Regions from separate parts of the Clostridium lamae genome, predicted to be linked through region 2. Evidence: a T-box and tRNA genes for the amino acid it is inferred to sense, from the RefSeq annotation. Region 2 holds a T-box; the other holds one or more tRNA genes.
The links. A T-box is a leader RNA that pairs with one kind of tRNA and senses whether it is charged. The one in region 2 lies ahead of gltX (glutamate--tRNA ligase), so its partner is inferred to be a tRNA-Glu.
Positions count from the first base shown of each region.

Region 1: it has a tRNA-Glu gene. The T-box ahead of gltX (glutamate--tRNA ligase) is inferred to sense a tRNA for this amino acid. The anticodon was not compared.

Region 1 is NZ_JASCQJ010000012.1:43,613-62,326, forward strand. Features, by position in the region: gene QK892_RS08040 (SEC-C metal-binding domain-containing protein) at 1-240, opposite strand, end outside; gene QK892_RS08045 (MBL fold metallo-hydrolase) at 280-1,071, opposite strand; gene QK892_RS08050 (UDP-N-acetylglucosamine 1-carboxyvinyltransferase) at 1,091-2,353, opposite strand; gene QK892_RS08055 (hypothetical protein) at 2,650-3,192, shown strand; gene QK892_RS08060 (dUTP diphosphatase) at 3,372-3,827, shown strand; gene QK892_RS08065 (DMT family transporter) at 3,907-4,338, shown strand; gene QK892_RS08070 (S8 family serine peptidase) at 4,564-5,760, shown strand; gene QK892_RS08075 (M23 family metallopeptidase) at 5,806-6,912, opposite strand; gene QK892_RS08080 (DnaD domain protein) at 7,066-8,061, shown strand; gene QK892_RS08085 (ATP-binding protein) at 8,054-9,031, shown strand; tRNA gene QK892_RS08090 (tRNA-Thr) at 9,630-9,704, opposite strand; tRNA gene QK892_RS08095 (tRNA-Asp) at 9,725-9,801, opposite strand; tRNA gene QK892_RS08100 (tRNA-Val) at 9,809-9,884, opposite strand; tRNA gene QK892_RS08105 (tRNA-Glu) at 9,889-9,963, opposite strand; gene QK892_RS08110 (BaiN/RdsA family NAD(P)/FAD-dependent oxidoreductase) at 10,218-11,477, shown strand; gene QK892_RS08115 (acyl-[acyl-carrier-protein] thioesterase) at 11,564-12,316, opposite strand; gene QK892_RS08120 (hypothetical protein) at 12,402-13,286, opposite strand; gene QK892_RS08125 (lmo0937 family membrane protein) at 13,475-13,624, opposite strand; gene QK892_RS08130 (hypothetical protein) at 13,687-13,920, opposite strand; gene QK892_RS08135 (adenylosuccinate synthase) at 14,122-15,411, opposite strand; gene QK892_RS08140 (NAD(P)-dependent malic enzyme) at 15,595-16,767, shown strand; gene proC (pyrroline-5-carboxylate reductase) at 16,943-17,743, opposite strand; gene QK892_RS08150 (hypothetical protein) at 17,874-18,167, shown strand; gene QK892_RS08155 (replicative DNA helicase) at 18,215-18,714, opposite strand, start outside.
Region 2 is NZ_JASCQJ010000063.1:1,100-14,006, reverse strand. Features, by position in the region: gene gltX (glutamate--tRNA ligase) at 210-1,871, opposite strand; T-box leader at 1,930-2,161, opposite strand; gene QK892_RS17645 (permease) at 2,244-2,777, opposite strand; gene QK892_RS17640 (permease) at 2,774-3,259, opposite strand; gene QK892_RS17635 (glycoside hydrolase family 3 protein) at 3,540-4,745, shown strand; gene QK892_RS17630 (DUF4153 domain-containing protein) at 4,836-6,689, opposite strand; gene QK892_RS17625 (helix-turn-helix domain-containing protein) at 6,703-6,909, opposite strand; gene QK892_RS17620 (DUF2975 domain-containing protein) at 6,923-7,417, opposite strand; gene QK892_RS17615 (hypothetical protein) at 7,649-7,978, shown strand; gene QK892_RS17610 (hypothetical protein) at 8,022-8,234, shown strand; gene QK892_RS17605 (hypothetical protein) at 8,442-9,458, shown strand; gene QK892_RS17600 (pentapeptide repeat-containing protein) at 9,830-11,020, opposite strand; gene pdxR (MocR-like pyridoxine biosynthesis transcription factor PdxR) at 11,069-12,463, opposite strand; gene alr (alanine racemase) at 12,585-12,907, shown strand, end outside.

The DNA.
Region 1 (18,714 bases), on a different contig from region 2:
GTCTAATTGAGTTTTTAAACTATCATTAACTCCATCAACAAATCCCATAATAAATTCTGCTGATGTATTTTTCTTTTCAGCTAATTCCTTAATTGTAAAAGTATAGTTTTCTGTATGCTTTGATAATATTTCTTTGTATATAGATTTTTCTATTTCCATATACTCATTCCAAAAAGCTTGTTCTCCTTTTGCCTTAACATATTCAACTACCATATCAGTCCATTGTTTATATAAACTCATACTTTATTCTCCTTCTTGTAAGTATTTTATTTAATTTGACTAAACTACTATTATGTCACTAGGATTATGTCTGTTAGCCATAGTTAAATCAATATCTTCTTTTTGTATAATGTTGTTTTCTCTTAGAACTCCACTAACAGTTTCGAATGCTAAATCTGGGTGGTTATTAGTTCCACTTAAATGACCTAAAATTATTCGCTTGTTTGACTTATATCTTATTAAGTCTACTATTGCCTTACCACAATCCTCATTAGATAAATGTCCAACTTCACTTAATATTCTTCGCTTCAAAGTATATGGATATGGTCCGAACTTTAACATATTAACATCATGGTTACTTTCTAACAAGATAACTTCTGAATCTTTTATATTGTCTCTTATTTCCTCAGTATATATTCCAAAGTCTGTAGTTACACTTGCCTTCTTCCCTTTACAATGCACTGTATATCCAACTGGAGCTACAGCATCATGAGGTATATTAAATGAAATTATATCCAAGTCTTTTATAAACATAGTAGATCTTCTATCCATTATTTTTATATTATGCTCTTTTATCTTTCCTATTAAGCTTTCCATCACATTCCAGGTATCTGCATTTGCATAAATTGGAATATCATATTTACGTGATAAAACTCCAATTCCTTTAATATGGTCTGAATGCTCATGAGTTACAAAAATTCCATCTAAAGTTTTTGGGTCTTCTCCAATAGTCTTTAAAGCCTCATCTATTTTCTTTCCTGGTAATCCTGCATCTATTAAAATCCTTGCATTTTCGGAAGCAATAAAAATACTATTTCCACTACTCCCGCTATATAATGAACAAAATTTCATTCTACTTCCCCCATAGATTTTACTCTTCTACGACTCTTGTAATATCTGCACCTAGGGCTGCGAACTTATTTTCAATATGAGGATATCCTCTATCTATATGTTCAATTTCGTATATTTCAGTAATACCATCAGCCACTAACCCAGCTATAACCATAGCGGCTCCAGCTCTTAAGTCAGTTGCTATTACTTTAGCCCCAACTAATTTTTTTTGACCTTCTATTATTGCCGTTCTTCCTTCAACTTTAATAGTAGCTCCCATTTTTTTAAGCTCATCTATATGTTTATGTCTACTTTCCCAAATAGTTTCTGCAATTAAACTTTTTCCTGGTACCGTACTTAATAAAGCTGACATAGGTTGTTGTACATCTGTTGGGAATCCTGGATAAGGAGCTGTCTTAACATTAACTCCCTTTAAATCACCCTCTACATATACTCTAACGCTATCGTCTCCCTCTTCTACTATGGCACCCATTTCTATAAGCTTAGCTGCAATTGATTCTAAGTGTTTTGGGATTACATTATTTATAGTTACGTCTCCTTTTGTTGCTGCAGCTGCTATCATAAATGTTCCTGCTTCTATTTGATCTGGAATAACGCTATAGTTACATCCAACTAACTTTTCAACACCTTTTATTCTAATTACATCTGTTCCAGCACCCTTAATATCTGCACCCATAGAATTTAAGAAGTTTGCTACATCAACAACATGCGGTTCCTTTGCAACATTTTCAAGTATAGTAGTACCTTCTGCTAATGTTGCTGCAATCATAACATTAATAGTTGCACCAACAGTGACTACATCAAAAAATATATTTGCTCCATGAAGATTCTCAGCATCAACTGTAACAGCTCCATGTTCAATAGTAACCTTTGCACCTAAAGCCTCAAATCCTTTAATATGCTGATCTATTGGTCTCACCCCAATAGGGCATCCCCCTGGAAGTTCTACTTTTGCTTTTTTAAATCTTGATAATAAAGCTCCTATAAAATAATATGAAGCTCTCATCCTTCTTACATCATCAGTACATGCATCTACACTTCTTACATCTGTAGAATCTATTTCTATAGTATTATTATCTATTTTATTAACAGTACATCCAAGACTAGCTAATATTCTTTCAAGACAATGTACATCTTCTATATCTGGTACATTATCAATAATGCATTTTCCTTCACTAGCCATTATTGCAGCTGGTAATATAGCAACAGCTGCATTTTTTGCACCATTTATGTCAACTGAGCCTCTTAAAGCTTTTCCTCCATTTATAACTAACTTTTCCATCCGTTTCACCCTTATCATAAATTATATATATATTAATCTTTCCTATTATTTCAATTATTATCCATTCCATGTAACTTTCTTAAAAACTTACATTTTACATTATATCATAAAAATAATTTAATTAAATAGAGTTTTTTCTTCCAAAAAGGCTTTTTTACTAACTTCGGAATAAAACATACATAAAATTTTTAAATTATATCATCTTTTTTAATTTTCTGTAATATGTTATAATTTATAACAAAGTTTGTATACTATTTAATTGTATATAAATAAATTTGTTATGAGAGGCTGAAGCTATGAAATATTACTTAGTTGCATTATTTGATGATGAATCATATAAAAATTTAAATCCTATACAAAAGAATCTTTCTAAAAAGTTTAGGGCAAATAGAAATTCTCCAGCCCCTTATATACCTTTAGAAGTAATAGAAAATCCTAATATAGATAAGTTAGATGTTGTAATAGATAAAATAGTTAAACCATATAAGAACTTTAAGGTTCAATTATTAAAAGAAGTTTCTGTTTCAGAAACTAGTAAAACCTTAAATGTCAAAATTCAAGATATTGGCTATATTAAAAGAATGAATAGATTAATGAATGATACATTAAGACTACATGGATTTAATGTTCAAGATAACTCTAGTACCCCATCAATGCATATCTCACTCGCTAATCTTAATTTTATTCCAAGAGATATGAAGAAAATTGATGGTGAAGTTAATTTTAAGTCAAATTGCGAGACTTTAAAGGTAGATAGAATAGAATTATGGAGATTTTCAAATAGTAAGAGAGAAACTTTAATAAAAAGTTATCCATTAAAAAAGAATTTATATTTATAAATTAAAAAAGAGAATAAAATTTTCTATTTTATGATAAATTAGAGAGTTTAGTTCTCTTATTTTTTTATTTTTTTGAAATATTTAAAATTTATTTTTTTGTATTCGTTTTCTGTTCTTTTCATTTCTATATTATTTCTGTAAAATAGTATATGGTAAATTAAAAAGCCAGGAGGATGTTTATGGAAATTAAGTCTTTTTTTGAGGCTCAAAGAGAAAGAAATAAACAACTTATTATTGACAGCAATTTAAGCGAATATAAAGTTTGGGCTAGAAAATATCTAGAGTTACATACAAAAATAAGTCATCTAGCTGATGAAACAAAATGTTATAAATATTGGATTGGAGAAGATACACAAATAAATAAAGAAGCTTTATTTGAAAAATATTTGGATTGTTTTATTACAATTACTTCTATTGGAATAGATAAAAAATATGATTCAGTGGAAGAAGTTCCAATAAAGCCAAATGATTATTGCTTAAGTGATCAATTTTTAAATTTATTTATAGATTTAAATGATTTAATAATATCCCCTTCTGAAGACCATTATATAACACTTATTGAAGATTTCATAAGCTTAGGAGTAACATTAGGATATTCTGAAGTTCAAATTAAAGAATCCTTTTTAAAGAATTAAAAGAAAGCCTTCTATGTTTAATAGAAGGTTTTTTAATATTTATTTTATCTAGAGGGAATAATATCTTCGAGGTGATATAATGTTAGCGATTCTATATGCTATTATTTCTGGAATTTCCATGACACTACAGGGGATATTTAACACAAGACTCGAAGAAAAGATTGGAACTTGGGAAACAAATGTAATAGTTCAAGGCTCGGCATTAATTTTTACATTAATAATATTAATCTTTTTTGGTAATGGAAATTTTAAAGCTGTAAAAGAAGTTAATAAACTTTATTTATTAGGCGGAATTTTAGGAGTTATAATAATTTTTACTGTAATGAAAAGTATAGGTTCCATGGGGGCTACCCTAGGTATCGGTATAATATTAATAGCTCAATTAGCTTCTGCTGGAATAATAGATGCTTTTGGATTATTCGGAACTGAGAGAGTTACATTTGGATTTAGAGAATTTCTTGGAATTGGTATTATGATAATTGGAATAATAATCTTTAAATGGAGAGGCTAAAGCTTCTCTTTTTATTTTTTAGGAATTTATAAAAATATTACCCTGTGATTAATTTTTTATAAATTCCTTTCCTTCTGTATATGAGGATATAGATATTATATTCTAGCGACTTGGAGCCTGCGAGGTCGCAAAGAATATAATATCTATATCCTTTTTATTTTATTACATTAACAAAAATATACCTTTTAATATAATATATATTGTGATCAATTTTAGGAGAATAATATGTTTTCTTCAAGTAGAAGATTAGAGGCAAACTTAAAGGCATGTTTAATGTCAAACCCATATAATAACTATAGAATATTAATTAAATATAAGAGATTTCAAGATAGTATAATAAAAAAAATATCTTCATACAAGGGTGAGTTAATAAATCACATAGAATCTTGTAAGATAATATCAGCAAGATTAAACGCTAAGGGCATACAACGGCTCTTAGAGTATCCTGAAATTGAATATATTTGTTTTGATGAATACTTATTTTTATGTGGTATTAGTGTGAATACTGCAAATAAAGTTAGGCTACCCAATAAAAATAGAAATAAAGGTAAGGGAATTGGAGTTGCAATAATAGACTCTGGAGTTTACCCCCACCAAGATTTAATAACTCCATATAATAGAATATCCCTATTTATAGATTTAATTAATAATTTACATTATCCATATGACGATAATGGACATGGAACTTGTACAGCAGGTATTATTGCTGGTAATGGCAAAAGATCTAATGGTATGTATAACGGCATAGCCCCTGAAAGTACAATATATTGCTTTAAAGCTTTTGATAAAACAGGTAAAGGATACTTTTCAGATGTTTTATATGCAATGCAGTTAGTTGCTACTGAAGGTGAAAAAGGCATTGTTAAGGTACTATGTCTCCCTTTTGAATTATTAGGTTATAATATATTCTTACAGAAATTATTTGATTCAATGGTTTCTTTAATTAATAGCAAAAATATTACCTGCATAATACCAAGTGGTAGTAATAGAAACTTAGATGGATCTATTACTGGCCTTGCTCTCTGCAATGGTTGTATAACAGTTTCAGGATATGATTCTACAGCTAATATAAAACCTTATACCTACTCTTCTACAGGCTCTACGAGAAAGGATAATAAGCCTAATCTATGTGCAGCTTGTGTTGATATTATTTCACTAAACTCTGATGTGAATTATATATCTGAAAGAGACGGAAATAAATTATATCCATCAAAATTAGATTTATCTTATAAAAGTTTTACTGGTACATCAATAGCAGCTGCTTATATAGCTGGAATTTGTGCATTAATTTATGAAAATGATAAAAATCTAACGCCGAAGGATATTTCATCAATATTAAAAGTGGCTTGTGAGCAATTAGATGATATTCCTCATAACTACCAAGGTGATGGGAAAATCAACATTAAATTAATATTAAAATAAGAACTCAAGCTTTATACCGCTTGAGTTCTTTTGATTATGTATGATTTATTGAACGATATACTCTGTAGGATCAACTGCTTCATCTTCTACTCTTAACTCAAAGTGTAAATGTGGCCCTGTACTAAAACCAGTATTTCCTACCTTTCCAATTATATCACCTTTTTTCACTCTATCTCCTAATTTCACGTTATATTCACTTAAATGACCATAATATGTATTCATATCATCTTCATGCTCAATAATAATCAAATTTCCATATCCACCATCATTATATTCAGCATAAATAACTTCTCCATCCATTGCCGCAAATACATTATCACCTATATCCCCAGCAATATCTATTCCCTTATGAAACGAATTCCATCTTTCTCCATATCCAGAGGTCATGTAGCCCCCCCTAGTAGGATGACTTAAAAAGGCTACCCCATATTCATATGGATTTTTGGTTCCTCTATAAATTTTTTTACTCACTTGATCTCTTATTATATCTTCTTTTATAATTTTTGAAGCTGTTATTTTGCCAGACTCAACTGTAATTTCCTTAGTATCTATTTTAGTCCCATATACGCCTTCTTCTATTTTAGATTCACCTAAATATAATGTTTCTGTTGGAATTATTATAGTTGATGGCTTTATAGTGTTTACTTCTTCTTTTAAGTATTTTATATTTATTTTAATCTTATCTGGATCTCTCTTAGATAACTCATATATATCATCTGCTAACTCTTCATTGGTTTGAAGCAATCCTACATCAAGTCTTTCTTCTTTTAATGAAATGTTGCCTTTAATATCAAATGTCTTAACCATATCCTCTCTTATACTGTTTTCTTCTATATATTTATTCAGAACTATATTTTTTATATTATTCAAATCATTTTCTATGACAGTATATCCAATTACATCTTTATCTAATATTACTTCATAAGCATTTATTTTCCCTGTTAGTGCTACCATCAGATTATCTAAAATATTATCAGACATTTCATCAGATACCGAATAAATTTTATTATTTAAGTTAATATTTAAATTGTCATTAATCTTTGCGCTAACTTTAGAATAATTAATGTTTACTATAATAATTATTATGATTATTAGTAAGGCAACTTTAGTGAATACCAAATTTAGCCTTACCGATCTACCTTTTATATCCATAAATTCTCCTTTCTATTTATTCAACACATATAATATTTTTTCCATTTATTCAAATAATATTCCTATTTATATTATTTACTTTTGTTGAGGCTATTTCTTCACTTTGATATAATGAACTTATGTAACTATACTTTTAGAAAGGTAAAGGAAAATATGAGCACTTTTATGTTTAAGTCAAAGCCTTTAAAATTTACTCCTGTTAGCAATATATTTATTGAAAGATATATGGCAAAGGCTAGAGGTGAATTTGTTAAGGTCTATCTTTTAATGCTTAAATACAATTTTACTGGTGAACCCGGAGTTAATGCCACGGTTTTAGCTACATCCTTAAATCTTTTAGAATCAGATATAGTAAATGCTCTTAACTATTGGAATGATGAAGGCATCATAAAATTAATACCAATAGATAATATGGGGAATTTTCATATAGAATTTGTAGATATATCTAATGAATCCACTACTAATGTTGAAAAATTTAACTTAGTTGAGGAATTAACTAATACATCAAATAGCTCTATGTTAAAGGATATAGGTAAATTATTAGGTAGAACCCTATCCCCTAGTGAGGTCGAAACTTATATTAGTTGGAAAAAAGATTTTAATTTTTCTTATGAATTAATACTAATATTAATTGAATATTGTGCATCTAAAGGTAAAACTAATTTTAGATATATAGAAAAAGTTGCAATAGCTTGGAATGAAATGAATATCAAAACTATAGATGACGCTCAAAACTACATAAGAAAAACTGAAGATAAATGGGGAACTTATAGAGAAATTCTTAAATTCTTAGGCATTCGAAATTCAGATATTATGAAGCCACAAGAAGATATGCTCGAAAAGTGGACCACAACCTATAATTATTCTCTCGATATAATAAAGAAAGCTTGTGATATTTGTTTCCAAAGATTAAATAGAGCAGACTTCAAATATATTGATGGTATTTTATCAAGCTGGAATAAAGATAATTTAAGAACATTACAAGATATAGAGAAAAAAGACGCTAGTTATAAAAATTCTTCTAAAAAAGTTTATAATAATCCTAAGAATACTAATAAACCAAAATTAAGGTTTGATAACTTTAAAGGTAGAGATTATGATTATGATGATTTAGAAAAGAAATTGTTAGGATGGGATACTGATGATTAAAAAGTATGAAAAAGAATTAGCCTTAATATATGAAAATATTAGAGCCGAAGAAGAAAATAATTTAATAAAAAGACGTAAAGAAATAGAAGAGCATCACCCAGAAATATTGGAATTAGACAGCTTGATTCAAAAAAAATCCGTAGGTATCTCATTATCTATACTAAAAGGGATTGATGAAAAAACACTTCAAAAATATAAGGATGAGATAACTGACTTAAGGGTTAAAAAGACTGAATCATTAGTAGAGAATGGTTATGATGCTGATTATTTAAACTTACATTATAGATGCCAAAAGTGTAAAGATGAAGGCTATATAGGTGTACATAGGTGCCCTTGTTATAGGAAAAAATTAGTTCACCTTTATTATAAGAACTCAGATTTAAGGGATACTCTATTAGTTAATAATTTTAATAACTTTAATCTATCCTTATTTTCTAGTCATAAATTAAATGAAGCTGATAGATTCTCTCCTAGAAAAAATATTGAAAACATACTTAGATTTGTTAGAGAAGATTATATACCTAAATTTAGCGCTTCAACTGATAATCTACTTTTTTATGGTGACTCAGGAACAGGAAAGACATTTTTAAGTTGCTGTATTGCAAAGGAACTTCTTGATGATGGTTTCTTAGTAATCTATAGAACCGTAGATGAACTTATGAGTAATTTAAAAGAAATCAAATTCGAAAATAATTCTGATTTAGAGAATATATTAATAAACTGTGATTTATTAATAATAGATGATTTAGGTGCTGAACAAATAACAGATTTTACAACAACTGAATTTTTTAATTTATTAAATAAAAAACTTCTTAAAAAAAAGAAAATGCTTATATCAACAAACTTATCATTACCTGATATAAGAACAACTTATACTGAAAGAATTTCTTCAAGACTTTTAGGGAACTTCAAACTTTATAAGTTTTACACTGAAGATATAAGAATTCAACTTAATTTAAAAAGAAGATAGCAAAGAGATAAGTATTACATTTCGGACTCCGTCGCAAGCTCCAAGTCGCCGTAATATAATGATTCTCTCTCTTTTACACTGAATGAAATAATTCCTCTCTATTTTAGGAATTATGAAAAGCATCGCCTTAATATGAGGTGATGCTTTTTTATTAAATGCAAAAATTCTAAAGCATAAATTAATTTTAATATTATGAATACTTAATAAAAGGCTCTTCTTTATTTTAGTCTGGATAATTATTAATTTTTTCAACAGGCTATATTATTTCTATCCACAATAAAATTATATTCCAAATAAATGTATAATAAAATGTCTATTAGTACACAATTGTAATATGTTGTATGCCTATACATTCTTGTGAAGGAGATAGTTCTATGGGAAAAGTGGCCATGATATTTGCTATTAAAATATCACCTCTATTTATTGGAGTAGGTGTTGTTATTATTATAGTATTAGGGATGGTTATCTATATGAAAAAAAGAAATGCAGAATAATCTTAAACTATTGCAAATCAAAAGTGGATAAATTTATTTATCCACTTTAGTTTAAAACAAATCCTAATAAAAAAACAAAAAGCTTTAGAATAATCTAAAGCTTTTGGAGCTGGCAATAGGAATCGAACCTACAACCTGCTGATTACAAGTCAGCTGCTCTACCGTTGAGCCATGCCAGCGTATTTATCTTAAGTTTAAGTGGCGACTCAGAAGGGGCTCGAACCCTCGACCTCCGGCGTGACAGGCCGGCACTCTAACCAACTGAGCTACTGAGCCATATAAATGGTGGAAACAACAGGGATCGAACCTGTGACCCTCTGCTTGTAAGGCAGATGCTCTCCCAGCTGAGCTATGCTTCCATAATGGTGACTCCTAGGGGAATCGAACCCCTGTTACCACCGTGAAAGGGTGGTGTCTTGACCGCTTGACCAAGGAGCCATATCTTTTTGTTTGTCGCCCGTACTTGCCTTTCTGTCGGCGAGCACATTAACTATAATACATAAATTTTAATATAGTGTCAACACTTTTTCACAACTTTTTTTTAAATTTTAAATTCACACTAATAAAATGGCTTAAAACCTAGAAATTTATTGCTTTTTATCTAAATTAAATTTCTTAATTATTTTCAATAAATATATTATAATTTTATTTATAAGATTTAAATACAAATATTATTTTTAAGGAGTTTTATTATGATTCATCATGATCTAATTATAATAGGTGGAGGAGCATCAGGATTAATAGCTGCAATTACTGCAAAAGATTTTGGTTTAGATGTTGCAATACTAGAAGGTACTGATAGAATTGGCAAAAAAATATTAACTACTGGAAATGGACGTTGCAATATTTCTAATAGAACTATTTCTTTTCCATTCTTTTCGTACCATAGTGAGAATTCAGGATTTTTTTCTAAAGTTTTATCTGGTTTTGGAGTTGAAGATACAGAAAACTTTTTCTTATCTTTAGGACTTCCTATTATAGAACTATCCAACGGAAAAATGTATCCTAAATCTCTTCAAGCCTCTTCAGTAGTAGATATATTAAGATTCGCAATAGAAGATAGAGGTATACCTTTATACACAGATTGCAAGGTAAAAGATATCCACAAGGGAAAAACTTTTAAATTATCCACAAGTAATGAAGAAAAAAAGTTATTCACATGTGATAAATTAATTTTGGCCTGTGGAGGAAAATCTGCTGTTAAAACTGGTTCCGATGGATCAGGATATAATTTAGCAAAATCTTTAGGTCATACAGTTATTAAAACTGCTCCAGGAATAGTTCAGCTAAAATTGGATAATCCTTATTTAAAATCTATCTCTGGTGTAAAGTTTGATGGTTATGCTACCTTATTAATAAATGGTGAAGCTATAAGAAAAGAATTTGGAGAAATACTATTTACAGACTACGGTATATCAGGACCTCCAATCCTTCAAATATCTGGTCATGCTTCAAAAGCTTTAATTAATAATAAAAAAGTTGAAATTTTAGTAGATATGATGCCTAATGAAGAAATCAGTGATGTAGAAAATTTCCTTGAAGGTCATTTTGCTATGTTTTCACATAGACCAGTTATAGATTCCCTTGTAGGAGTAATAAATAAAAAATTAATTCCGACAGTCCTAAAATCAGCAAACATATCAAATCTTCATATGCCTTGCTATGAGTTGGAATGGAATAATAAAAGAGACATAATTAACATATTGAAATCTTGGAAATTTAAGTGTATTGACACTAATGGATTTAATCAAGCTCAAGTTACTATAGGAGGGGTCAATACAAAGGAAGTAAACTCTTCTACACTAGAATCTAAGTTAGTAAAAGACTTATACTTCTGTGGTGAAATTTTAGATGTTGATGGAGATTGTGGTGGCTTTAATCTTCAATGGGCATGGAGTTCAGGACATATGGTTGCTAAAAATATTGCATCTAATATCATTAATAATAAATAAAAATAAGGTGCTGTCGCACAATGTAGAATCAATAATTCTACATTTTTAATTAAGGAGCTGCCTAGGCAGCTCCTTGCTTTAATATATTAATTTTCTTTCTTCCAGCATCCTATTATCTTAGTTATAACTTTCTTATCTAAATTTTCTATCTTATGTATAGTTATTAATGACCCACCTTCACCTTCTCTTACATCAGTATATACATTAACAGTCTCGCCATATTTACATTCTTTTTCAAATGTTACCTTTACTTCATGTAAGGAATAATTATTTACTATCTCTTCTGGTAGAGTTTCAATTGCCCAATCAATATATTTAGTATTGTTGACATGTTGATTTGAATCTATTTCGCTATATCTGACTTTAAATGTATCCATATACTTAAATTCATCAAGTAATTCAAGCCTTGGAAGACTAAATTCTTCTTTCATATCACCTTGAGCACCATATACCTTATATTGATCCTCTGGAATTCTCATCATTCTTCGCTTTTCCAAATTAATTAATAAAAATATTGCCTTTGCATTTACTATAATATTTCCATTACTATCTTTAATCTCATAATCTCTTAAAGCATAAAACTTTTTGAATCCCACAGGTTCTGTTTTTACACTTAGCTTTTCTCCATACATAGGCTCCCTAAATATCTTTATATGATAATTATAAAAGACCCAAGTCATATTTCTTTTAATTAGCTCATTCATACCTGACCCTAGCTCTTCAGATTGTTTCGTTCCTATATCAGATAAGATATTTATTATTGTTGACATATTCCCCTTTAGATTCTTGTCTACATCATAATAATGTAATTCGTATTCTTTTTCATAAGATTTTCCCATAAAATGCCTCCTAATAAATAAACATTAAAACTCTGTATTACTACAGAGCCCTAATATAATATTCAAACTATTTTCATAATAAATTCTAATTAATTGGATCTATAAAATTATCATCTGAATTCTCATTTAGATAATCTCCCCCAAAGTTATCTATACTTGGCTTAGTTCTATCTAAAACAAATACGTTTAAATAAGCAGAAACATATATTGCAATTACTATTTGTGCAATAATGATTACTATAAATCCTATTAAAGGGATAAAGCTAAGTAATAGTAGTAATAGCCATACTCCTATTAAAATACCAGATAAAGCCGCTAACCTCCCAATTGTTGACCAGAAGTAGCCTTTTCTAAATAAAAGAAAAGTTTCTCTTATTGAATCTATAGCGTCTAACTCATTTACTAAGAATGTTGAATTAAATAAAGATGCTAATGGCCCAGCTACCATAAGTATAGCTATAAATAAAGGTATTAGAATAATAGTTGCTATTCCTAATGTTACTACTGATAGTATTCCCATTAGAATCATTAATACAATCATCCCTATAACGAACATAAGCCACACTAGTATGTTTAAGCCTAGTGCACTCCACTTTTTATTCCATACATATTTAGTTGCTGATTTCCAACTAACTTCATTTCCTTTGTTTGCATCATCTAATATCTTAGTTATTACTAAATAACCAAATCCCGATAGAATCCCTGAGATAATAGATATTAAAAATATTAATACTATTGTTCCTACTCCTATACTTGTAATCATAGTATCTAAAAATGAATTTGTATAATACATAGATGTACCAAGTAAAATTGTTGCAACTAATGTGGAAAATAATATTATCGGTAATATAAGTGCTGGTGCTATAAAAATTCCTATAACCTTAAGAATTTCAAGAAAATTAGACGTACATAAATTAAAAGATCTAGATATAATTTCAGTTATTAATAAGTTACTTTTTCTCTCTTCCATATAATCACCCCTAACTATTATATTTCTATATATATACATTTTATCACAATAATTTACTATTTTATAATTATTTTTCAATACTATTCATTAACTAAAAAAATATCAATTTTATTTTTCATAAAAAAGTGTTGTATATATCTATAAAATATATACAACACTTTTATTAGTAATATACTATACATTTATTGTTAATTAACTTTTCTAGATATAAAATCTGCAATAAAAACTATCGCTGCCACAAATAGTAATATGTGTATTAAACCTCCACCTATTTTAAATAGTAGACCTATTAACCAAAAAGCTACTACAAATCCGCCTAACCATCTTAAAAATCCCATTTACGTAACCTCCTATTCTTTATTAAATCCACTATTTTTACTTTATATATACTATGTCTCCACTATTTTTCTTTTAATAAATCTTCTATTTTGTTTTTTCCATCATCTATATATTCAATACTTTTATTTTTAATTTTTTTTATTATTTTGTCTATTTTATCTGATTTAGAGTTTACAGCAATTCCAGTCAATAACCCAACAGTAGCACCTAACGCCATTGCTAAAGTTAACTCCTTATTTCTATATTTTTTCTTTTCTAATGTATTATCATTTGTAATTTTCTTAAATATAGCCATAACTGTCACTCCTCATTTACAATTATTTTTTAGTATATTTTACCACATTTTCTCTTTTCAGTCAAAAATTCTTATTAAGTGATATTTTTTGTTAGTTATTAGTACTACTTCTAATACTTAATTTTCACAATATAATATAAAAAAGTTGCATCAGTTTAGATAAAATCTATCTGATACAACTTATATAATTCAATATTTCTTTTAAAGTTCTTTTGTCACTCTAATTGTTTGATCTCTTCTAGGACCTACACCAACTATTGAGATTTTAGTTCCAGTAAGCTCTTCAATTCTATTTAGATATTTCTTTGCATTTTCAGGTAATTCATCGTAGCTTCTAGCTTCTGCTACTTCATCACCCCATCCTTCAAATTCTTCATATACTGGTTCACATTTTGCTAAATCACTTAAGCTTGCTGGGAAGTAATCTATAACTTTTCCATCAAACTTATATCCAACGCAAATTTTTAATTTTTCAAGACCAGCTAATGTATCTATTTTAGTAACACATAAAGATGTTAATCCAGATACTCTTACAGTTGTCTTTAATATAACTGTATCAAGCCATCCACATCTTCTTGATCTACCTGTAGTAACTCCATATTCATGGCCTTTTTCTCTAATCCACTCACCTATCTCATTATCTAACTCAGTTGGGAAAGGTCCTTTACCTACTCTTGTTGTATATGCCTTTGCTATCCCTACAGCATTAGTAATCATAGTTGGACCGATACCAGATCCACTAGCAACTCCGCATGCAGTTGTATTTGATGAAGTTACATATGGATATGTTCCAAAATCTATATCAAGAAGCATTCCTTGTGCTCCTTCAAATAACACAGTTTTATCTTCCTTTATTTCATTATATAGTCTTACAGACGTATCTTGAACATATGGTCTTAATCTTTCTGCAAGTTCTAAATATTCCTTTAATATTTCATCATAGTTTAATGGCTCTCCATCAAGGACATTTACTATGTATTTATTCTTAGCTTGAATATTTTCTTTAAGTTTTTCTTTAAATACTTCTTCATCTATAAGATCACAGATCCTAATTCCAGATCTTTCAAACTTATCTGTATAACAAGGTCCAATTCCTTTACCTGTTGTTCCTATATCATTTTTTCCTCTTGCTTTTTCCTTTAGTTTATCTAATACCTTATGGTAAGGCATTATAACATGAGCTCTATCACTAACAATAAGTTTATTTGGCGTTACACTAACTCCTTCGCCTTCTAAATAATCTATTTCAGTAAATAAAGCTTTTGGATCAACAACAACTCCATTACCAATAATATTTAACTTATTATCATATAATATTCCTGATGGTATTAAGTGAAGTTTATATTGCTTGTCACCTACTTCAACAGTATGACCTGCATTATTTCCACCTTGGAATCTAACTATTACTTCTGCCTCTTCAGCTAAGTAATCAGTCATCTTACCTTTTCCTTCATCTCCCCATTGTGCTCCTAAAACAACAAATGCTGACATTAAATTGCCTCCCAACCTAAGGACTTGCAAGCCCTTATTTTTAAAATTAATATAAATTAATCATCAAATACAATATTAACAAAGTAGAATTAAACTTTCAACTAATTTGCGAATATTTTTTTGCAATGTTTTAATATAATTCGTATAATTAGTATGTGAATATGTACTTAAAGGAGTATTTTTATGAATATATACGATGAATCTCTAAAATATCATAAAGAATTAAGAGGTAAATACCAAATTAAATCTAACTGTAGTATTACTAATGAAAAGGACTTAAGCTTAGCCTATACCCCTGGAGTGGCCGAACCATGTAGAGAAATACATAAAGATCCAGAAAAGGCTTATACCTATACTAGAAAATGGAACACTGTAGCTGTTATTTCAGATGGAACTGCCGTTTTAGGTCTAGGAGATATTGGGCCATTAGCTTCACTTCCAGTTATGGAGGGAAAATCAATACTATTTAAGGAGTTTGCAGATGTTGATGCTTTTCCACTAGTTTTAGATACTAAAAACGTAGATGAGATAGTTGAAACAATTATAAGAATATCTCCATCACTAGGCGGAATAAACCTTGAAGATATATCTGCACCTAGATGCTTTGAAATAGAAAAAAGACTTAAAGAAAGATTAGATATACCTGTTTTTCATGATGATCAACATGGCACTGCTATAGTTGTTTTATCAGGATTAATAAATGCTTTAAAACTTGTGAAAAAAAATATTAAAGATATAAAAATTATTATAAATGGTGCTGGTTCTGCTGGAACTGCAATATGTAAATTACTTATTTCTTTTGGTGCAAAGAACATAATTATCTGTGATAAGGATGGAATAATAGATAAGGATAAAGAAAATCTTAATTCAGCTATGAAAGAATTATCCATGATTACTAATAAGGATAATATTAAAGGCGAGTTAAAAGATGCATTGATAAATTCAGATGTATTCATAGGTGTATCAGCCCCAAATTTAGTTACTAAAGAGATGGCTCTTACTATGAATAAGGATGCAATAGTATTTGCTATGGCAAATCCAACTCCTGAAATTTTCCCTGACATTGCGAAAGAAGCTGGAATAAAAATTATCGGAACAGGAAGATCAGATTTTCCAAATCAAGTTAATAACGTTTTAGCTTTTCCAGGAATATTTAGAGGAGCTCTAGATGTTAGAGCAAGAGAAATTAACGAAGAGATGAAAATTGCAGCTGCTTATGCAATTGCAAGTTCTGTCAAAGAAGAAGACCTAAATTACGATTATATACTTCCAAAAGCTTTTGATCTAAATGTTCAAAAAGCAGTTGCTAATGCAGTTAAAGAGGCTGCCATTAAAACAGGAGTATCAAAACTTTAAAATATCACTATACTGATAGCAGAGTGTGTTGACTTGGAGCCAATCCGAGGTCATAAGAGATTTCATAATACCGAAGCATTGAGGTATTATTTCCTTCAGTTCTATTATGATAAATAGCAGAGTGTGTTGACTTGGAGCGAAGCGACGGAATAAGCACTCTGCTATTTATCATAAACTACATGTTTTTAGATTTATCAGCACACTTTTCTAGTGCTCTAATTATAGAACTTCTAAATCCAGAATTCTCAAGTTCTATTACCGCTTCTATTGTTGTACCTGCTGGTGAACACACCATATCCTTTAATTCACCTGGGTGCTTTCCAGTTTCTAAGGCAAGTTTTGCAGATCCTAAAATAGCTTGTTCTGCCATCTTATAAGCTTTATTTCTTGGGATTCCAAGTTTTACAGCTGCGTCTGCCATTGCTTCAATAAACATAAATACATATGCTGGTGAAGATCCACAAAGTGCAATAAATCCATGGAAGTATTTTTCTTCTAATATTTCACACTTTCCAAACATATTAAATATGTCGCAAACTTCCTCTAATTCATCTTCTCTTATGTTTTTATTAGGACAAATAGCTGAAATTGCCTCACCAACTAGTGCTGGAGTATTTGGCATAGTTCTAACTATCTTATAATTTTCTCCAAGCCATTCTTCCATATTAGCTATATATACTCCAGCAGCAATAGATATAATTATAGTATTCTTACTAATACTATCTTTAATATCTAATAATACATCCTTAAAAATATTTGGCTTAATTGCTAAAAATAATATATCTGAAAATTTTGCCACTTCTTTACTATCTAATGTTGCCTTTATTTTAAATTCATTTTCTATATTTTTTCTAGAATTTTCACTTTTGGTAGAAATAAAAATATTCTCTTTAGATACTTTATTAGAAGATAAAATTCCTGTAAGAATTGCTTTTCCCATGTTTCCGCAGCCTATAAAACCTATTTTTTTATTCATTACCTTCACTTCCTTAATAATATTTATTGTAAATAAATTTCTTAATTATTTATAATTTATAAACTCCACCATTATACTCATAGGATATCTTTATTAATAAATTGCAAACTAATTATAAGGAGGGATAGTTATGAATAATAATATAATAGAATTTAAATCATTTAAGAAAAATAAAGACCCTATTATAAAAGTCATAGATAAAAATAGTTTTTATGATATATATATATTTCTTCAAGACTTAACTAAAGAAGAAATAATTTTAAAATACATAAATAACTTTCTTATTTTAAACCTCTCCTTAAAAAATAAGTATAATGACTTATTTAAATTTAAAAGAATTTTATACTTAAATAAAGTGGATATAGACACTCTCCAAAATTCAGTACAAGCTAACTATATATATCTTAAAATTCTTAAAAGTTAAAAGAATGGGCTGTATCAATATTTTTAATTTGATACAGCACCCTCTTATTATTCCTTATATACTAGTTCTAAATTAGCAAATTTACTATGAGCACCAATCCATGCCATCTTAACTGTTCCAACTGGACCGTTTCTTTGTTTTGCTATTATACATTCACCTATATTTTTTTCTTCAGTTTCTTTATTATAGTATTCATCTCTATATAAGAACATAACAACGTCAGCATCCTGCTCAATTGACCCAGATTCTCTCAGGTCAGAAAGCATAGGTCTATGGTCTGCTCTTTGCTCAGGGGCACGTGATAGCTGTGATAAGGCTATAACAGGGCATTCCATTTCTTTTGCTAAAGCTTTTATAGATCTAGATATTTCTGAAACCTCTTGTTGTCTACTTTCACTGCCTGAGCTACCACTCATTAATTGAAGATAGTCAATTAATATCATATCTATACCATGTTCCATCTTTATTTTTCTGCATTTTGATCTCATTTCCATTACGCTAAGACCTGCAGTATCATCTATGTATATCCTGGCCTTAGATAAAGGAC
Region 2 (12,907 bases):
AATTGCTTAAATTAATAAATAAGTTACTGTCACGCTAATAATTAGTGCATAGCTCCTTTTTAATAAAAAATAAAGGAGCTATCTTATCTTTAACAGATTTTTTATCTGCTAATGTGATAGCCCCTTAATTTTCAAAACTACTTTCAGTAGTTTTTACATTAATTATGCATTATCAATTATGCATTGTGCATTGTGCAACGACCCTTATCTTATATATTTAAAAATGCTTCAAATCTAGATCTTACTTTGTCTTCACCTAATATTTGCATAATAGTATAAAGATCAGGAGTGTTGCTTCTATGAGATAAAGCTGCTCTTACAGCTCCAGCAACATCAGAAATCATTCCCTTAAATGCATCTGGATTTGCTTTGTATTCTTTTCTGTTAGCACAGTATCCAAGCTCTGCTCCAATAACTTTTAACTCTTCAAACCAAGCTTCTTGACTTCCTGAATTAAAATTAAATTTATCTTTATATACTTTTATTACTTCTTTTGCATTTTCTAAGCTTAAAGTCTTTGGAAGTTCAACATTTTCTGCTGTTTCCTTATTGAATAATTCATCATAGAAATAATCTACTTTTCCTCTTACTTCATCCCATTTAGCAAAGTCTTTTCTTGGCTTTGGACCTTCTTTATCTATATTAAAGATTTCCTTAGACATTTCTTCATTTGCAGTTACTAAGTCATACATTTCTTTATCGAAATCCTTAGCCCATTCAGTATATAATTCATAAACCTTATCAGCTTTCATCTTACAGATAACTTCTTTACTTACATCATTTAATTTAACTATATCAAATAATGCACCTGATTTACTCATCTTATCTAAAGCTACTTCAAATTCATGATAATCTACTGTAGGATTTTCTGCTCTCCACTCTTCAAAAGTAGAATTTACTATGTTTAATAAGTATTCAACAACTGATTGAACAGGGTATCCAACTTCTTTGTAGTATGAAACTGCAGCTTCTGCATCTTTTCTCTTAGATAATTTTCTCTTAGAACCATTATCATTCTTCATTATTGTTGGAATATGAGCATAGTTTGGTCTTTCTAAACCTAATACATCAAATAATTGAACGTGTATTGGTAATGAAGATAACCATTCTTCTCCTCTTATAACATGAGTAGTTCTCATTAAAGAGTCATCTACAACGTGTGCAAAGTGATAAGTTGGAAGTCCATCACCCTTAATTATAACTATATCTTGATTATTTTCAGGGAAGCTTATATCACCCTTAATTAAGTCTTGGAATTCTACTCTATTTTCTATATTTCCTGGTGACTTAAATCTAATTATGTAAGCTTCTCCATTATTTATTTTTTCCATAGCTTCTTCAGCAGTTAAATTTCTATCCTTAGCATATTCTCCATAGTATCCTGGAGTTATTTTTTCAGCTGTTTGTCTTTCTCTAAGTTCTGCTAACTCTTCTGGTGTATCAAAAGCTGGGTAAGCTAATCCCTTCTTAATTAAATCTTTAGCAAAAGCTCTGTATATATCAGCTCTTTCACTTTGTCTATATGGACCATATTCTCCTTTTGAAGTATTATCTCCAGTCATACCTTCGTTAAAATCCATACCGAAGTTATGCATAGTTTGAATAGTATCTTCTATAGCACCTGCAACTTCTCTTTTTTGGTCAGTATCTTCTATTCTTAAATAGAATACTCCACCTGTTTGGCTTGCTAATCTTTCATTAATTAATGCGGCAAAAACTCCACCGATGTGTTGGAATCCAGTTGGTGATGGTGCATATCTTGTAACTACAGCACCTTCTTTTAAATTTCTTTTTGGATATTTTGCAATATAATCTTCTGGTGTCTTATCAATATTAGGGAATATTAATTCTGCTAATTTTTCTAAACTCATATTTATCTTCCTTCCGTTTGTTTTTAATTATAAATAAAAAAGCCCTTCATCCTATAAATATTAGGACGAAAGACTAAATTTCCGCGTTACCACCTAAATTGATTAATTAAAAATTAATCCACTCAATCTCTTTAAGGGGAGAATCCCATAAACTTACTTGCAATTTAATAATGCAGTTTCAGTTTATAGCTCCAGAGCTTCATTCAATAGCATCAAATTTTAAGCTTCCACCTATGCTTAAATCTCTGTAAAATGATTATCTATCTACTTTTCTCTTTCATAGCTTATTATTTATGCTTTGTCATAAACATTATAACTATACATTTAGTTTTTGTAAATAATTTTATATTATTCATTTAACAACATTACTTCTTAGTCTAAATTCTCCTTATAAAGTCTATCTAACTCATCCTTTGGCATTAAAAATTGAACTAAATATCCCATAATAATTACTCCTGGAATATCAATAAGAAGCCTTGCTAAAGTAAATTTATATCCTAATGAAGAAAACTCAAACATCAATGTAGATATTTTAGTTACACACCAAGCATTCATAAATATTATTATATTACTAAATTTAACACCTTTTTTAAGAAGAACCTTTGTAAAAGGAAAAGCTGCATACATAGGTCCAGCTGCTATTGATCCTATCAGCATTGCAAGAGAAACTCCTTTTATCCCTGAATTATCTCCCATATATTTCATCATAGTTTCTCTTGAAATCCATACATCTATAAGCCCAAGCATTAGCATTATTGGAGGAACTATTTCAAGCATTTGCCTAAAACTTGATGAAGCTATACTAAATGATTTAATTCCTAAGTCTTTATTAAAAACTGTTATAATTATCATTACTATAAGGAAAGTAATAAAAAAGGAATATCTTTTTGCTAAAGTTTTTATCATATCATTGTCACCACCATTTCCACGAAAAATGCTACTATGATTGAAAAAACAAAAGCTAATATGTTTCTATAGATAGCTGCTCTTTTACCTATATATTTCATTTCCAAGGGAATACTAATTATTCCAATTAAGGTAAGTGTTGATATAAGAGCGGTGACTTGTGCTATACCAGCTCCATTTTTTAATAGCATATCACCTGTAGAAAATGCTACAAAGGTAGGCATCATTGCAATACTTCCTAAAATTGCAGATAAAAATACTCCTGAAATACCACTATTACTTCCAATTATGCGTGCTATTGTTTCTGGATTTAATATTGCTAAGGTTAATCCTACAATTAAAATTATTCCTAGAAATTGAGGAAGTATATTTTCTATTGACTTACATCCTTTTAATAATGCTTTTTTTGTTTTTTCCTTATCTTTTTTATATGATATTATAAAAAAGATAAATGTTAATATATAAAGAATTAAACTACTCATATACCTCACTTTTAAAAAGTATTAATTAATATTATTATATAAAGCAATCATAATTAGGTGAAATCTTTAATTTTGACTTATAATTTAATATATAGATATTATAGATGTGTAATAAAATTTGTCCAATTATGTATATATGCATATAATATAGTTATAATTATTAATATAAGGTTCTAAAACTAACTTTAATTTAAAATAATATTACTTATTATATATTCAAGGTAAAGTTAAGATTTTATTGTAATTCTTTATTAAATTTTATTAGTATTGGAGACATATTATGAAAAAATTAGTTTTAGTCTTTTCTATTATTTTATTATTTATAGTTTCTTTTTTCATAGGCTATAAATATTCTGATTCTAGAAAAACAAATGAACCTCCTACTGGAGAAGATAATTCTGACTCAATTATCGACAATGATAATTCAAATAACCCAGATGACAATTCAAATACACCAGATAATCCATCAACTGAAGATAGTAACTTAGTAAAAGCAAAAGAGCTATTATTTAATATGTCACTTGAAGAAAAAGTTGGACAAATGTTTCTGATTAGATGTAATAGTGAAACTGCATTAGATGACATTAATAAATATAAAGTTGGTGGTTTTATATTATTCGATGCAAATATACAAGGAGAAACTAAGGACAGCTTATCTTCTACCATTAAACTCTATCAAGAAAACTCAAATATCAATATGATTATGGCAATAGATGAAGAAGGCGGAATTGTTAATAGATTAAGCTGGTATCCTGAATTTAGGGCTGTTCCATTTTACTCACCACAGGATCTATATAATGAAGGTGGATATCCATTAATTATTAGCGATACCAAAGAAAAAGCAGAACTATTAAATTCTATTGGAATTAATATGAACTTAGCTCCAGTTTGTGATATTTCAACTGATCCTAATGATTATATTTATCCAAGAACCTTTGGAAAAAGTGCTGATGAGACAGCTACTTATATAAGAACTGTAGTGGAAACTATGCAAAAAAATAATATGGGTTCAGCATTAAAACATTTCCCTGGTTATGGAAGTAATTTAGATACTCATTCAGGTATGTCAGTTGATAACAGAAGTTACGAGAGCTTTATTAATAATGATTTTATTCCCTTTAAAGCTGGTATAGATGCAGGTGCCGATAGTATTTTAGTATCTCATAATATTATTAGTTCAATAGATGAGACACTTCCTGCTTCTTTATCTAAACCTGTTCATGATATTATTAGAAATGATTTAGGATTTGATGGAGTAATAATGACAGATGACTTACAAATGGATGCAATAAAAGAATATATAGGTGAAGTTAATTCTGTAATATTTGCAGTAAACGCTGGAAATGATTTAATTATTTCTTCAGATTATAATATTCAAATTCCTACGGTTATTGAAGCTGTAAATAATGGCGACATAAAAGAAGAAGTTATAAATGAAGCTGTTTTAAGAGTATTACAACTAAAATTAAAACTAAATATAATATAAAAATAGGAGCTGCCGTAGCAGCTCCTAAATTAAAATTGTAGAAATGGCACTATATACTTTTCCGCTTCTCTCCATTTCAAACTACTCTCCCTATTTTGATATTTCATTATTATAATAGTTATACTCATACCAATGATCAGTTGTAACTATTTTTCTAAGCCATAGATTATAATATTCCATACTAACTAAGCCACTTTTTCTACCCTCTTCAATAGCATCTCTTGCATCTAAGGATAGCTTTGAAAGATACCACAAATCTATTTCTTCTCTTTGATTTATAAGCTTAATATTTTCCTTTGCAATAAAATTATCTATATTACCATAATTTAAAGCTAAATATATAGCCATAGCCACTATTGCAATAGGCTTAAATAAATTATTTTCTCTCCATATAAATAATAGAAGAAATACAAGTGATATACATAAGAACACTGTAAATGCTTGAACTAAAATCCTAAGTCTTGTGTATCCAAATTCCCCAATATATAAATTCATCTTATATATTGCAGCTACTCCCATATTTATAGTTAAAACTGTGATTATACTATAAACAATATTTAAAACATTATTTGTTCTTGAACTATTAACAATAGTTTTTAGCTTAATAGATATTATCATAATAAGATCTAGAACTACTAAAAATACTAATTGGAAGAATCCACTTCTTGCATAATCTGCGAAAGTAACATCTGCCGGTAGTTCCTTGTTTAAATATAGATATGAAACTTGTATCTTAGTAAATACTAAGTATATTAAAATTATTGAAACTAAAATAGTAACTATTGTAGTTGCATTAAAAGTTCTATTAAAACCTTTATTATTTACTTTTTTAACCTTAGTAGATGATAATGTATAGTTTAATCCATAAACTAAAAACATTACTGCCATAGCTATAATAACTCTAATAACAAAATCAAAAATATTTTCTATATTAATGTATTCCCAAATATTTGATAAATAATAACTGAATACCTCATCTGCTCCTGAAAGTAACATCAGTAAAACTATAACTAAAGGTATAGAGATTAATATCCCCTTTAATATATGCTTAGAATACCCATTTTTCTTTTCTCTATCTACGTTTCCAAATCTCTCTTTTAACTCAACTGAAAGCTTTGAAGTATTTTCTATAGACTGACCAACAATTAATTCAAAGAAAGCAACTATAAAATTAACCAGCTTAAATTGTATATTATTATAAGTTAATAATAAAAATCCTGAAAATAAGCTTATTGGAATAACTATTAAATTTAAAAACCTAAATACTTCATTGGTAAATATGCCATAAGTTAATGAAAGAATAATACTTGCAGCAACAAAAAAGAATCCTAAAAAGCTTTTGTTTCTAATTCCCACGATATTTATAAATAGAATAACCATTAAACCAATAATAATAGGAACTGAAACTCCTAAGTAGTTAAATACAAATATTGAAAATAAAGCTCCTACAAGTAATGATAAAACTATAAGATTTAAAGCTTTCTTATTGTTCATCCTTCCCTTTTCTAATTCCATAAATGGATTTCTTAAAGAAGGTTTATTGTTAATATTATAAGTTTTTGATAATGACTCAATAGCTAAAGATCTATAATTTATTAAATTACACTTCTTAACTACATTTATCAATAACTCTTCTTCAACCTTATTAATGTTACTTGTATACTTACAATCTTCAAATACTAATTCTTCATTAAAAATGTTAACTTCAGTATTAGTTGTATCTATAAAAATTAAACTAATATTATAATTGTCAATTTTAAAGTTTTTTTCAATTTTTATTAATTTTGATGTTCCTATTTCTATATTATCTTTAGTCCATCTTTCAATACATTTTTCTGGAGTTTCATTATCATTCATAGCGATAATTGGTAATCTATTTTTTGTTCTCTTTAGTAAAAGTATCTTTTCTGCCTTCATTAAGACTAATGATACAACGTTGACCATTATTACACCTCCATTATTCATCTACATATTCTAATATATCTCCTGGCTGACAATTTAGTTCTTTGCAAATAGCCTCTAAGGTTGAAAATCTAACTGCCTTAGCCTTATTATTTTTTAATATAGAAAGATTTGCATTTGTAATTCCAACTCTCTCTGCTAACTCATTTAAAGAAATTTTTCTCTTTGCCATCATAACATCTAAATTCACTACTATTCCCATGTTATTCTCCTTATCATATAGTTAAATCATTTTCCTCTTTAAAGGATACAGCTTTATCAAAAACCTTGGCTAAAATATATATAAATGCCGCTGCAAATAAAAATATAAATACTTCCATATCGGTATGTATTCCCATATTATCTACATAAATAAACTTAAACTCCTTAAAATTTGAGTTTATAAATAAATTTATTAAGTAACATGATGATATAATCAAACAAGCTACAGATATTTTTTTAAAGGCAACTACATTATCTCTAACAAAGGGATCTCCCTTTACCAGTGTGTTTATTATACCCTTTAACATAAAAACTACATAAAATAAGCTACTTACTCCTATTACTAATAATGATATTATTATACCTTTACTAATTATTACTTCTTCAATTCCTTTTTTTATAAAAGTATCATATACAAGTAACCCTGAAAGAATTATTCCCAAAATAATAGTAATATTTAGAATTACAGATAATACCTTAGATAAGTTTTTTTCATTTTTCATTTCCATATAATCCCTCCTACTTCATAGATATATACTATCATCAAAAGAAACCTTTTTCAATATATTTTTATCGAAAAACAATAATATATTTCTCTTTTAAATCATCTTACTTTCCCCCTAAAGAATTAAGTTATTTCTTATGATTCTAAGATAAAACCTCTATATAGAAATAAATGGAATATATTTGAAAATAGTGTTATTATCTTATTAAATAACTATTTCATGGAGGTATTAATATTGATCTTAAATAATAAAAAAATAGGATTAGGTTCTATTTCCTTATTGCTATCTATTATTGGTATTTTATTTTCTTTTTCTTTTGGAGATAATCTGTGTTATGGAGATGTTATATTAAACTATATAGGATTAAAGCCTTGGTCTAATGGCAACACAGGCTTACATTATACAGTAATATATTCACTTATATTTTTTATACCAGCTTTTATTTTAGGATACAAATATAAAAATAACTTTGGAGCTAAGATTGGAAAAATAGTTTCTTTAATCATGATAATATTCATTTTAGTAGTTTTCCCAATATTCGGTGCCATTAGCTTTCAATCTTGAATTACAAATTAACATTATTAGAATAAAATAAGGGGGAAGTATATTGATTATAAAACTTATTATATGTTTATCTATAATTGGAATAATTGCATTTTTACTTAGAAATAAGAAAAGAGGAATTAGAGAAATAGTATGTGCTCTAGTATTTTTACCGTATTCCTTCTTTGTTAAAAGCCCTGAAGTTATAGTATTGTCATCTGCCTTACTATTCATTAGCGGAATTTATACCTATTTTAAGAAAGAAAAAACTGTATAAATTAAAAATTCTATTAAAAGGATTTAAAGACAAGACAGAGTAATAAATTCACTTTAGTAAGTATATGTATATTTATTATTACTGTTCTTTTCATAGTGTGTATAATAGTGTTTTTTAAGAATAAAAATGGTCAATGATGTAAATATTTTAATGAAATCTAGTATTAAATTATAGACTTAATATTATTATATTTTTTAAGGAGATGTCATGAAAAGACCTTTTGTTAATATTGATAGTGAAAACAATATTGAAGAATTACTGAATGAATTAAATAAATGTATGAATAAATTTTTAGCTTTTGACGATATTGTAGGTATTATGTTAGATGGTGGATTGTCCCGCGGATATGCAGATTATCTATCTGAAATTGACATCGTAATTTTCTTATCACAAGAGCAATATCAGAAATATAAAAAAACAAAAACACCCGTTCCGCTTGGCATTACAAAAATCAATGGATATCTTTATGATATAAAAATTGAAGATTTTAATGAGGTTTTAAATCGAAGTTATGATATGGTGGCATTATGGGATTTATCTTATGCAAAAATTATTTATGACCCTGCAAATAAAGTATCTGAGTTCATCAAACAAAAGTTATCTCTACCAATAAACATTGCTCAAGCAGAGGGACTTATGTTTGATGCATGGTGGAATTATCGTTTGGCAGGGGATATATGGATAAATCGTAATGATATAATACAAGGGCATTTTATGCTAAACAATTCATTAAAGCCGTTAATAAGTGCATTATTTATTTTAAATAAAGAATATATTCCACATGATAAATGGCTTGTTCACATGAGTAAGACTTTAGAGTGGAAACCTGAGAATTGGAATGATGTACTTATAAAAATATTTTCAACAGGAAACTTTGATTTGCAGAGCCTTATTACAAGGCAACAAGCTATTTCAGAGCTATGGTCTGAAATAGATAAAAAATTTACAGGAATAAATGATTTAAAGGTAAACTTCATGCAAAAATACTTCTTTGATACCTTTAAATTATTGATAGAAAAAGGGGAAATGGATATTCAAGAGTGGGAAAAAATTAGTAGTATTGATATTCTTAATTCACAGCTATTTTATGAGGTTACATCTATTAAAGATAAAACAATAATTGTTGATATTGATAGGTTAATGTCACTAAAGCCAGAAGATATGTACAGTTGGTTTTACGAAGTTGCTGATATGGTCAGAGCACAGATGAAATTAAGTCAATAGAATCAAATTAGAAACTAATACTTGGTACGCAATGTTAAACAATAACTCATTTGTACTCTATGATGAAATACTAAAGGTAAATTTTAATATTAATGTTGCCATTAGTAGGTATTTGGATGCTTGTGACAGGTGATAGTAAAGAGATGCCTTTATTATTAAATGATATTTATAAAGATATGAAGAAAAATAATTAAAAAAATAAGTCTATAGATTTTGAAATCCATAGACTTATTTTCTAATACACTTTCCATAATATTTAAAACTTTTTGATGCTCTTCCCTTAACTATTCATTATAACTTATCACTTTCTCAATTCTTTCATTTTTCATTATTTCATTCTTTCATTCTTTCATTTTTTCATTTGCGAAGCATTACCTAACTATTTTCTTTACCAGTGCTCCCGTTCCAATTCCTGTCATTAATACGCCAATTAACATTTCTATATTACTTAGCATATAAGATCTTGGAGATGGCTGCGCTTCATTAAGTCCTACCCCTGCAAACATTCCAACGCTTAGATTTAGTGATTCATTATAGTCTTTTAGAATTTTTCTTAATTCACTTAAATTATTCATATTGTCATATGTAATTAACTCTTCATTTACCTTTATTCCAAAAATTAAATACAATATAGAAAATAGAAAAACTATAAACAAAGAAAAATATACAGCATACATTGGTCTTTCTCCGTATCCACAGCTTAATAAACTAATTGTTGACGTAATCTTAGGAATAGGTTTTAGAACCTTTCTTTGAGCTTTTCTGCATAAAAAATAATATTCTCCAAAATTATTTTTCAAATTATTATCTTTAAATTTATCAGCTATATTTTCATAAACTGTATATATTCCTTCGTATTCATCTCTATTTCTTTTTCTAAACTTTATCTTATCAAAAAAAGTTTTTTCATCTAATTTACTTTTATACTTATCTCTAAACTCCAAATCTTCAATATATGTATTTACTATTTTGGTTCCTGATAGATTAGTATCAGAAATAATTATCATACTTAAGGTTGAATCAAATATCATTCCATTACTCATATCACTTAATTCAAAATTAGTAGTATTTAAAATACATTTGTTGAAAATAATATATTCTAATGTGCAATTTATAAACTTGGCATATACCTTACAATCATTAAATTCACAGGAAAGGTTATCTTCTTTATTTAAATTTGGTTTAGCATCTCTATCCTGCTTGAAAAAAATACAATCTTGAAAAACTACTCCTCCACCCATTAATTCACATTCTTCAAAATAGCAACCAATAAATCTACAGTTTGTGAATTTTATATTAGAAAATCTACATTTAATAAACTTAGAACAAACTATATCTGCATCTTTAACTTCTTTAAATTCATCTTCTTTTTTAGGATGACCTCCTCCTAAAACTAATTCTTTATGTTCTTTAAAACTATACTTTTCATTTGGAATATATTCCGAATATACATCTTCTTTATGCTCTAATAATTTTCCAAATATTTTTTTATTATTATTAATGCGTTTTTTTAATTGATCTTTAGCTACTGAAACTTCCTCTTTAAAATTTATATAGGCCATATACATTCTCCTCTAAATTTAATACCTATATTATCTCCTAAAGATTTATTATAAATTCCATGCTTCTTTTAATATTATTATTGCTTCTTCTATTTCATCATACTTCAAATTAGCATATCCTAAAAATACAGTTTTACTTTCTTCAAAATTATTTAAATAAGAATTTGATAATCCTAATATCCTAATGCCTTTTTCTTCTGCTGACATAATAAGCTCTTTTTCGCTCATTCCATTATTAACTTTTAGTAATAAATGTAGTCCAGAGTTAGTTCCAATAATCTCAGTATTATTTAGGTGCTTTTTTATCAAAGATACTAAAAATTCTCTCTTTCTTCTATAAATATTCCTCATTTTATTTAGGTGTCTTTCAAAGTGCCCCTCTTCTATAAACCTTACTAAAGCTTGTTGCGTAGTCCTAGACACAGTGCAAGCTAAAAAACTAAAGTCTTCCTTATATATCTTCATTAATTTATCTGGTAATACCATATAAGCTATTCTTTCTGATGGTGAAAAGCACTTTGAAAATGTTCCTAAATATATAACCTTCCCTTTACTATCTAAACTCTGTAAAGCTGGTATCGGTCTTCCTTCAAATCTAAACTCACTATCATAATCATCTTCTATTATATATCTTTTACTATCTTCATTTGCCCAATTTAAAATTTGAATTCTTCTATTAATAGGCATAATAACTCCTGTGGGAAATTGATGAGAAGGAGTTATATGAATTACTTCTGAGTTGCTTTCCCTTAAATTATTAATATCTACTCCATAATTATCAATTGGTATTGCAACTGGATTTATACCATTTACTTTTAATATTTTTTTAACTTTATAATATCCAGGTTCCTCTACAGAAAACACTTTTTCTCTCCCTAATATATTTATAATTATTTGAAATAAATACTCACTTCCAGCCCCTATAATTATATTATCTATATTAGTATTAACTCCTCTAGAAAACCTTAAGTAATTGTTAATTGACTCTCTTAAATTTCTATCCCCTTGAGAATGACCTATCTGTAAAAGTTCCTTATTTTCTTCTATTAAAACTTCTTTATTGATTTTCCTCCATACTCCGTATGGAAAGCTATCAAGATCAACTCTACTGGAATAAAATTCATATTTGTATTGTTTTCTTCTTCCTATCTTCTTATTTTCATAATCTTTTTTACTAGTATTATTTATCACTTCTTGTAATTCCGATACATAGTATCCTTTTCTAGGTAAAGATACTATATATCCTTCAGCTATCAACTGATCATATGCTGCTTCTACTGTATTTTGACTAATTTCTAAATATTTAGATAATTTTCTTTTTGAAGGTAGCTTACTATTTGCTTGTAAATTACCTAATTGAATTTCTTCTTTTATAAAATTATAAAGTTGAATGTATAGTGGAATATTACTATTAGAATTTAAATTTATAGTTAAAGTGTCCATATCATCACCTTATCTGACCTCATCAAATTTATTAATACTGATACTTATCAAAGTTTCAGTTTATGTATATAATATTATCAATGATATGATTAAGAAGTCAACAATAGTAAGGGGTTATATTATGAATTTATTACATCCAATTTGGGCTGAAATTGATTTAAATAATTTAATAAATAATATAGAAGAAATAAAGAGAAGATCTAATAAAAGTGAAATAATAGGTGTTGTAAAAGCTAATGCTTATGGTCATGGTGCTGTTGAAGTATCTAAAGCTTTATTAAGCTGTAATGTAAAAAAACTTGCAGTTGCTAATATTGTTGAAGCTATAGAGCTTAGAGAAAATGATATTAATGCTCCAATTATGCTTCTTGGTATTAGTGAGGAATTTGCAATTGCTGAATTAATTAATTATGATGTTGAGCCAACAGTATCAACTCTTCACTT